Regions from separate parts of the Vibrio sp. R10-SG3-ISO3 genome, predicted to be linked through region 3. Evidence: riboswitches for the same ligand, from Rfam matches in the RefSeq annotation. Region 3 holds a riboswitch; each other region holds the start of a gene.

Region 1 (3,274 bases), on a different contig from region 3:
AATCAAACTTGATCGCTTGGTAAATCGCGAGCTCAATGGTGGTCGATTTGGGCCCGCCGCCCAATGCCATCACAGTGGCAAAGCTGGTAAAGCAGAGCATAAACACCAACCCGCAAACGGGCGCTAATTGCTGCCTCATCCGCGGCCATTCGACCCACTTAAACTTTTGCCAATGCCCCATGCCTAAGTGGGCGCACAGTTTGTGTTGCTCCGCCGGAATCGACTCTAGTGATTGCAGCAGCAAACGCGCCGCATAAGGAAGATTAAAAAAGAGGTGCGCGAGCAAAATGCCGTGCAAACCGTAAATATTAAATGGTAGCGAAAGATCCCACTGCGCAAGCTGTGTCGCCAACCAACCACTGCGCCCATAAATCGCCAGCAAGCCAAACACCCCCACCAAGACAGGCAGCACCAAAGTGGTCGCAAACAGCTTAAGTACCAAGGCTTTCCCGATAAACTGCCGCCGCGACAAAGCATGGGCGACGGGGATCGCCAAGCCGACACTGAGCAGCGTTGAGAGGAAAGATTGATAGAAGCTAAATTGGGTAACGTGGCGGTAATAAGGGTCTTGCCAAATGACACGCAGATCGAGGGAAGGCGCTTGATTGAGCAAGGCCAGCAGCGCAGAAACGACAAAGGCCGCGATCAACATCGCGACCCATACGCCTAATTTAGGGACAGATTGCACGAACGCCTAACCTTAGAAGGTCAACGCGTTTTGCCATTCACGAATCCACGCTTTGCGGTGGGTAGCCACCTCTTCAGCGCTAAAACTCAAGGCTTGGCTAGGCTTCGTCAGGCTTTGATACCCTTCTGGCAACGCAACGTCAGTGACAGGGTACATCCAGTTCCCTGTTGGCATGGCCGACTGAAAGTCATCGCTGAGGATAAACTGCATAAAGGCATCCGCCAAGTCGCTGTTGGCGCTCGTTTTGACTTTGGCCACCACTTCTACTTGAGTGTAATGACCTTCCGCGAAATTCGCTGCAGCGAACTTAGCCTCATTTTCGGCAATCAGATGGTACGCAGGTGACGTGGTGTAAGAGAGCACCATATCAGACTCGCCTTTTAAGAACATCGAGTACGCTTCAGACCACCCTTTCGTGACCGTCACTGTCTTTTTCGCCAACGCTTTCCACGCCTGCGGCGCTTCGTCGCCATAGACAGATTTCATCCACAGCATCAAACCTTGACCCGGGGTTGAGGTACGCGGGTCTTGGTAGATGACTGTTAAGTCGTCATTTGATTCCACCAGTGCTTTGAGGCTAGTCGGTGGCTCAGCCAAGGTCTCTTTGTTGTAGACAAACGCGAAGTAACCGTAGTCGTACGGCACAAAGGTCGTATTGGACCAGCCGCCTGGCAAGGTGACGGATGACGTATCGACGCTATGCTCAGCCAACAAACCGGTTTGCTGCGCTTCTGCCATCAAGTTGTTGTCTAACCCCAACACAATGTCGGCTTTGCTATTGTCGCCTTCCAGTCTCAAGCGATTGAGGATAGAGACGCCATCATCCAAAGCTACAAAATTCAACGTACAGTCGCACTGTGCTTCAAACGCTTTTTTTACCACTGGGCCTGGGCCCCAATCGGCAGCGAAAGAGTCATAGGTATAAACGGTTAACGTATCGGCTGCGGTTGCAGAAAAAGACGTCAGTGCCGCGGCGGCACAAAGTGGCATAAATGAAGGGATAAAAGTGGATTTCACTGCTCGCTCTCCTTGTTGAGCCACGCAGGTCTGAGGGACAAACAGACGTCTGATGTCCTCGCTCAATTCCTACGCCAGCATTATCTGGTTCAGGTCTACGGGTCCCGAGCAAAGCTCGATCTCAGCGTCATTCAGTGAATGAATAGCTCCCCGATGAGGTTCGGCTTGATTGTAATAGGTCTGCCCTACAATAGCCATACTTGCGTGACGGCCCACCAAGACGCAATCACGAATCTTTACGTTGATCATAGCCCCAGCGCGCCACCAAGGATTGCTCGATGCCGAGGTGATCCAAAATGCGCGCGACCATAAAATCAATAAGATCGTCTATCGATTTAGGTTGGTGATAAAAACCGGGCGCGGCCGGCATAATAGTGACGCCCATCTGCGAGAGCTTGTGCATGTTCTCAAGGTGTAAGGTTGAGAAAGGCGTTTCTCGAACCACCAGCAGCAATTGACCACGCTCTTTCATCACCACATCGGCGGCGCGTTCAATCAAATTATCGGACATACCATGAGCAATCGCTGCCACACTGCCCGCCGAACAAGGGCAAACCACCATCTGCTTGGGCGCCGCTGAGCCAGAGGCCACGGGCGAGAACCAGTCCTCTTTGCCGCACACCACTAATTTAGCCGGGTCGCAGCTGAGATGGGCGACCAAGGCTTGCTTGGCGCTGTCTGGGTTGGCAGGCAGTTTTAATCCGTGCTCGGTGGCCAACACCACTCGCGCCGCCGATGAAACCAGCAGGTAAACCTGATAGTCCGCGGCCAACAAGCACTGCAACAGACGCAGCCCATAAGGCGCGCCTGAGGCTCCGGTAAAAGCGAGGGTGATGGATTTTTCAGCCATTGTGCGTATCTCTTATTATTGGGCTAATTGCGCTAACAGTTTGTCGTGAATTCCGCCAAACCCGCCGTTGCTCATCACCAGAATCTGATCGCCGGGGCAAGCATGCCGAGCGATGCTGCGCACCAAGTCGTCGATGTCGTCAGAGACATAAGCGGGTTGCGCGCACTGCTCGGCAATCTCACTCACAGACCAAGTAATTGACTCAGGCTGAAAGAGGAACACTTCATCGGCCGCCTGCAATGAGGCCGCAAGCGTTTCTTTGTGCACCCCGCGTTTCATGGTTGCACTGCGCGGCTCCAACACCGCAAGGATTCGGGATTGACCCACCTTGTTACGTAAGCCGCCCAATGTCAGTTCAATCGCCGTTGGATGATGAGCAAAGTCGTCATACACAGTGATGTCATTGACCTGCCCTTTTAACTCCAAGCGGCGTTTGGTATTAATAAAGCGCCCTAACGCCTCACAAGCGTGATCCGGAGTGACCCCCACATGACGTGCCGCCGCGATGGCCATCAACGCATTGCTGACGTTGTGATCGCCGACTAAATCCCACGTCACTCGACCCACTATTTCTCCCGCCAATAAGACATCAAAGACACTGCCATCTTGGGCCTGTTTTTGCGCTTGCCAGCCAGAATCGCACCCTGTGTACTCTTGTTCGCTCCAGCAGCCACGGGCAATAACGTCTTGCAGCGCCAGGTCTGATTGAGGAGTAAACA
Region 2 (3,274 bases), on a different contig from region 3:
GCTCGCCGGCTAATGCCAAGCATTGCGCGATATCATCGCGCAATGTGGGCTCTGAGTGAGGAATCACAATTTTCATCGTCGCGTTCCTACGACTCTGCACTTTCAGGCTGCGCGGCAGGATGATACAACTCAGAACCCGATTGACGGAACTCCTCTGACTTTTGGCGCATCCCTTCAAGTGGATCATCGAGCATTTTAACGGAGATGGCTTGGTCGGCTTCGACTTGTTGCGTGTCTTTAGCGTACTCGCGCACTTCCTGAGAAATTTTCATCGAACAGAATTTTGGTCCACACATTGAACAAAAGTGAGCCACTTTGCCCGACTCTTGCGGCAAAGTTTCATCGTGGAAAGCTCGCGCTGTATCAGGGTCCAGCGACAAGTTGAACTGATCCTCCCAGCGGAACTCAAAGCGAGCTTTTGAGAGCGCATTGTCACGAACCTGAGCACCAGGGTGGCCTTTAGCCAAATCCGCCGCATGCGCCGCGAGTTTATAAGTAATCAAGCCCGTCTTAACGTCTTCTTTATTGGGTAGACCCAAGTGCTCTTTCGGCGTCACATAGCAGAGCATCGCACAGCCGTACCAGCCGATCATCGCAGCGCCAATGCCAGAGGTAATATGATCGTACCCAGGGGCAATATCGGTCGTCAGAGGACCCAAAGTGTAGAATGGCGCTTCGTGGCAGTGCTCTAGCTGCTCATCCATATTGGCTTTGATCATGTGCATAGGTACATGCCCAGGGCCTTCAATGATCACCTGCACGTCATACTCCCACGCGATCTTAGTCAGTTCACCCAACGTGCGTAGCTCAGCAAACTGCGCTTCATCATTGGCATCGGCCACCGAACCTGGACGCAAGCCATCACCGAGCGAAAGCGCGACATCGTACTTGGCACAAATTTCACAAATTTCGCGGAAGTGGGTGTAAAGGAAGCTTTCTTGATGGTGAGCGAGACACCACTTAGCGATGATCGAGCCGCCGCGAGAGACAATACCCGTGACACGTTTGGCCGTCATCGGCACATAACGCAACAGCAAACCGGCATGAATCGTGAAGTAATCGACGCCCTGCTCAGCTTGCTCAATCAAGGTGTCTCGCATCACTTCCCAGTTGAGGTTTTCTGCAATGCCATTCACTTTTTCAAGCGCTTGGTACATAGGCACGGTGCCGATCGGAACTGGGCTGTTACGTAGAATCCACTCTCGAGTCTCGTGAATATTGCGTCCGGTCGACAAATCCATCACCGTATCGCCGCCCCAACGTGTTGCCCAAACCAATTTCTCAACTTCTTCCTCAATGGAAGAGGTCACAGAAGAGTTACCAATATTGGCGTTCACCTTGACCAAGAAATTGCGACCAATAATCATTGGCTCCGCTTCCGGGTGGTTGATGTTGGATGGAATGATGGCACGGCCCGCGGCCACTTCTTGGCGGACAAACTCAGCACTGATGTCCTTTGGCAAGTGGGCCCCAAAGCTTTGACCTGGATGCTGTTGGTTCAACACCTCATCGCGATAACGAGCACGCCCCATGTTTTCACGCAGAGCGATGTATTCCATTTCCGGTGTAATCACACCTTGACGCGCGTAGTGGAGCTGAGTAACACACTGACCGCTTTTCGCACGGCGAATGCGAGGTAAGTTACCATAACGCAGCTCGTCTAGCGTATCGTCTTCCAAGCGCTGTTTGGTGTATACCGAACTGACCTCATCGAGCAGCTCCGTATCACCGCGCTCTTCAATCCACTGATCACGTAGCTTAGGCAGGCCCTGGTAGAGGTCAATCGTATGGTCAGGATCGGTATAAGGACCAGAAGTGTCGTAAACGCGAATCGGCTCATTGGGCTCAAAGATCGGCGCGTCTTTAGTACCGCCAATCAAGCTGTCAGCGAGGGAGATTTCTCGCATAGGAACACGAATATCAGGTCGTGAACCTTCTACATAAACCTTGCGTGAATTAGGGTACGCCTGTACCGAGAGGGTATCAATAAACTGTTTGGCTTCCAGTCTCGCTTGTTTGCGATTCGACATAGCATTTTTCCTTGCTCTTTATTGCTCGTAGGAGCATGAGTGTTAGAGATAAAAATGCTTGGCGGAAAGATGCGACAAGAGGGCGATCTGACGCGGGTACCTATCTGTAGATAGATCGCATGACGCTCAGATCAGAGAGAACGAATCCTAGATTAGGAGGGTCGATATCTTCTCTTGTTCCCTTCGCAGGTATTAACCTGATCAGGTTCAACGGATCCCGAATAAACGGTCTCAGCCTTATGGCACTCCGACAAGTGAACCGAGTATATAAAAACGGCTTGGATAAACCAAGCCGACCTGTGTAAATTTTGTCTAGTGAGGCTCAAAGCACCTCTAAGCAAGCTAGCTTTTGATCAGCAGTTGAAAGCCCACCCAAGCGGCAGAGATGCTTAATACCACATTGAGTAAGACATTGAGTCCCATCTTGAAAAAGGCGCCCTGCTGCATGAGTAAAACGTTGTCCATCGAAAACGTAGAGAACGTTGTCAAAGCACCAAGAAAACCGAGCCCGATGATCTGTCTCCATGGTTCAGTCGCAAGGTTGCCATTTTCAAACGCGGCGATCAGTAAGCCCATCGCCAGTGAGCCGACTACGTTAACAGTTAGCGTACCGTATGGAAAACCTCGCCCCAGTAATGTCGCACACAGCTCAGACACTAAATAACGAGAGCACGCACCAACGGCGCCACCCATGGCAATAAACCCTAAAATTGCAAACTGACCCATAACCCCTCCAAATTTATGGCGTTAGTGTAGCGCCAAACAGACAAAAAAACAGACTTCAGATCAATGTAATGACGCTAAACACTCTGTTAGATTTAAAAAGTTACAGGAGTCACTTTACTTCGATATAGCCCATCAAACCGGTTTTCATGTGCTCTATGACATGACAGTGATACATCCACCGACCGGGGTTGTCCGCGACGAAAGCCGCTTTGGCACGACCATTCTTGCCCAGTAGTACCGTATCCGTATGGAACGGCTCTAGGAGCGGCTTACCGTCCATTTCGAGCACGGTAAAGGTATGGCCATGAAGATGAATAGGATGATGGTACTGAGTGACATTTTTAAGATCGAAGATGTAGGTTTTGCCTAGCTCCAACTGCGCCAGCGGCGCAGGAATCGAATGACGACTCATCCCCTGCCACGCCACCTTGTTGGTCAACCAAAAGGTTGGACTCGCCTTGCCATCTTTGCCTACGGGCGTTACCGCACCTTGCCACTCAAACACAAAGTCAATCTCT
Region 3 (3,274 bases):
GCGATTTTGCAGGTCAAGGGAACAACCAAATGTTGTGCGGCGATCCTAATACTGGTGAAGTGCGACGTTTCTTGACAGGGCCAATTGCTTGTGAGATCACGGGGCTGACCTTCTCCGCCGACTACAAAACCATGTTTGTGGGTGTTCAGCATCCGGGCGAGAAAGGTGCGCCTTCTCACTACCCTGGTGGTGGTGACAGCAAGCCTCGCTCCACCATCGTTGCCATTACCCGTGAAGATGGCGGCGTTATTGGCGCTTAAGCTGTCTCACTGTTTGCATCAACAATCATTCGCATCAAGATGGGCGCCACGAGCGCCCATTTTTTATTGCCGATATCCACATTGGCATATTTATGCGATCGCTCGCATAAAAAACGTCAAGGTTTCGTGTGTTCACCGCAAAGAGTGTTGCGCTTCACAATCGCAATCCCTATATTGAAAGAGTACTCAGCATAACCTTAAGGTGTTCTAATCCGAATAAACTCCAGATAACAATACGACATTGAGCGATTGACCCGGCGAATCTACCCCATTTCTATTGGCGCAGACGCCCCAACGTAAAAAGAATAAAGTCTATCTGAGCGCCTTCTGATGAGAGAAGTGGCACCTTTAGGTTATTAAGTACGGTGATGATAACTGAGGAGGAGGTTAGGCTATGGTATCACTACTTTGGGTAGCATTAGGTTGTGTGGTCTTCTTATGTTGTTGGAGTGCTCAGCATGGTCTCCCTATGCTGGGGCTTAAACTGGATGAGTCCGATCTACTGATTATTTCTGAACTCGCTGGCGAAGACGTCTTAGAGGCATGACCTCAAATAACGACGATAATGAGCGTTGAAGCAGCAGCAAAAATGGAGCCTTGGGCTCCATTTTGCGTTTCAAGCCTATCGAAAATTTTGGCTATGGCAGTGCGTTGGGTTATAGCGAGATCACGTCCGTCAACTTATCCACCACCGTATGAAAACGGGCTGGCCACGCTCTTTGTTTTTTGCTCACCAAATACAGGGTCTCGACGACGGCTTTCTTTGGCTGATGCACAGCAAGTTGATCGCGCAAAGTGAAAGAGCTGAATGCGCTGTGTGGCAGCACCGTAAAACCGAGCCCTTTGGCAACTGGCAGAAGAATTTGGCTGAGTTGGTTGATGTAGCCCGAGGTGCGCAGGGCGCGAATATCAATCCCCGCCAGCGCTTTGTCGCCACACTGCGAAAAGTAGAGCGAGAGATAGTGCTCCGCGTCGGGGTGGCGAATTAAACCGATCTCAAGGAGAAGTTCAGGGGTAATAGGCTCGTCGACGTTTGCCGGCACAATCAAACACATGGTTTCTTGACCTATCTCTTGCGCTTCGATTCTCGGGTCGAGCGGGATGTGAGTGACAAGGCCCAAATCGGCGCGCCCCTCAGCCAAATCGTCGATGATCTTACGGTTGGGGGCGACTTCCAGCTTGACGACCAGTTGTGCAAATTCACACTGTAAATCGAGCAGATGCGGGTAGATAAGCTGCGCCAACGCGCCAGAGCAAGAGACCGACACCTCACCGCGATGCGCGTCGTCCTGAGATAACGAAGCAATCAGGTCTGTTTCTTGTTTGGCGCGCTGCTTTGCGTACTGATAGACCTGTCTGCCTTGTTCCGTTACTTCAAAGCTCTTGTTGTGACGCGCAATCAGTGGGTAGCCGCAAGCCTGTTCGAGCTTTTTGATGTGCTGGCTGACACCGGGCTGAGTCATGAACAGCTTTTCTGCGGTATGAGTAAAGTGGCCGGTCTCGACCAAGGTTTGAAACGTTTTGAGCCAGAGTGGATTGAGCATAACCGTCAAATCAATAACGAAAATTTATAAAATTAAGAGTAAACGATAATGTTCTGTGTGCCAAACGTCGCGTTCGTATCGCCCACTCCTCGATTCACTCGGGTTATTTAAGTGATCTGAATAGGTTGCATCTGCGCTATCACAGGGTTAAGGTTGGCGACATAGTCGGGGAGCGTTCCTTCTGCTCGAGTCATAACGATAGCTTGATTAACGAGCCTGTCGTAGAAGCATAGAAGGAGGGCTGAGATCGCATCGCGAGACCCGTTGAACCTGATTCAGTTAGCACTGACGTAGGGAACTATTCATAACGCGGTGTCGTGGGGTCGCCACAATCTCGCCCGTTATGTGTTGTGCTTGGCCAACGCGCTCTGCACACAGTTCCTGGCGCGTGCGTGAGGAACACCGATGAACCAAACCGCATTTTATGACCCTCAAACTCCGATTGTCCTAACCATCGCTGGCTCCGACAGTGGCGGCGGCGCGGGCATCCAAGCCGACATCAAAGCGATCAGTGCAACAGGCAGTTACGCCTGCTCCGTTATTACGGCAATTACCGCGCAAAATACCTGTGGCGTTCACGCCATTCATCCTATCCCTATCGACCATGTTCAAGCGCAGCTCGATGCGGTATTGAGCGATCTCAATGTCGTGGCGGTGAAGGTTGGCATGTTGGCTGACGCTGAAATCATCCGTGTCGTGGCACAAAGTTTGTCGGCGTATCAGCCCAAGTTTCTAGTGGTGGACCCGGTAATGGTGGCCACCAGTGGTGACAGCTTACTGCACGCCAGTGCGGTGGGTGCGCTCAAGAAAGACCTGCTACCGCTTGCCGATATGATCACACCAAACTTACCCGAGGCGGCGGCGCTGACTGGGCGAGCAACGCCGACATCGGAAGAAGAGATGGGATCGATGATTGACGCCCTGCGCGCCTTGGGCGCCAAAACAGTGCTTCTTAAGGGCGGGCATTTAGAGGGCGAAAGCAGCAACGATTTGCTGATTGAAAGGAGTGGCAGTGAATTGATTCGCGCTAAGCGAGTCGCCACTCATAATACTCATGGTACGGGCTGTACGTTGTCATCGGCCATTGCGTCCTATCTTGCCCAAGGGTATCGGCTGCACAAAGCGGTCCATTTGGCTAAGCAATACATCTCACAAGCCATTGCGCATGCCGACGAACTCTCTGTTGGTCAAGGACATGGGCCTGTGCACCACTTTTTCTCTGGCCACCAAAATGTGCGTTAATCGCGATGGTGTGCAGTCACAACATAAGGGCCCTTATTTGGGCATCGAGACCGAGCCAGAGCGGCTAGAGTTGAGAATAAAACGCGCCGCGTCATAGCGATCGTTGGAGAGAGGAATGTAGCCAGAATGGGAGACGACTTTGTTGATGTTGTCTCTGTCGATATAACTATCGACAAAGCGTTTCAATGATGGCCGTTTCTCTAGCGCCTGTTTGTTCACGTAAATAAA

The links. Region 3 has a riboswitch for thiamine pyrophosphate ahead of thiD (bifunctional hydroxymethylpyrimidine kinase/phosphomethylpyrimidine kinase). Riboswitches for the same ligand answer to the same signal wherever they lie in the genome.
Region 1: it holds a riboswitch for thiamine pyrophosphate, as region 3 does, so the genes downstream of both, thiB (thiamine ABC transporter substrate binding subunit) here and thiD (bifunctional hydroxymethylpyrimidine kinase/phosphomethylpyrimidine kinase) in region 3, are expected to answer to the same signal.
Region 2: it holds a riboswitch for thiamine pyrophosphate, as region 3 does, so the genes downstream of both, thiC (phosphomethylpyrimidine synthase ThiC) here and thiD (bifunctional hydroxymethylpyrimidine kinase/phosphomethylpyrimidine kinase) in region 3, are expected to answer to the same signal.

The regions. Positions count from the first base shown of each region.
Region 1 is NZ_JCBDHE010000059.1:107,640-110,913, forward strand. It holds gene thiP (thiamine/thiamine pyrophosphate ABC transporter permease ThiP) at 1-652, opposite strand, end outside; gene thiB (thiamine ABC transporter substrate binding subunit) at 701-1,678, opposite strand; TPP riboswitch at 1,755-1,868, opposite strand; gene AC6R1A_RS17935 (flavin prenyltransferase UbiX) at 1,932-2,555, opposite strand; gene mpl (UDP-N-acetylmuramate:L-alanyl-gamma-D-glutamyl-meso-diaminopimelate ligase) at 2,571-3,274, opposite strand, start outside.
Region 2 is NZ_JCBDHE010000011.1:2,467-5,740, reverse strand. It holds gene AC6R1A_RS01860 (thiamine phosphate synthase) at 1-76, opposite strand, end outside; gene thiC (phosphomethylpyrimidine synthase ThiC) at 87-2,030, opposite strand; TPP riboswitch at 2,192-2,290, opposite strand; gene crcB (fluoride efflux transporter CrcB) at 2,373-2,756, opposite strand; gene AC6R1A_RS01845 (multicopper oxidase domain-containing protein) at 2,866-3,274, opposite strand, start outside.
Region 3 is NZ_JCBDHE010000034.1:95,891-99,164, reverse strand. It holds gene AC6R1A_RS08500 (PhoX family protein) at 1-260, shown strand, start outside; gene AC6R1A_RS08495 (hypothetical protein) at 655-807, shown strand; gene AC6R1A_RS08490 (LysR family transcriptional regulator) at 917-1,804, opposite strand; TPP riboswitch at 1,961-2,118, shown strand; gene thiD (bifunctional hydroxymethylpyrimidine kinase/phosphomethylpyrimidine kinase) at 2,210-3,046, shown strand; gene AC6R1A_RS08480 (PstS family phosphate ABC transporter substrate-binding protein) at 3,080-3,274, opposite strand, start outside.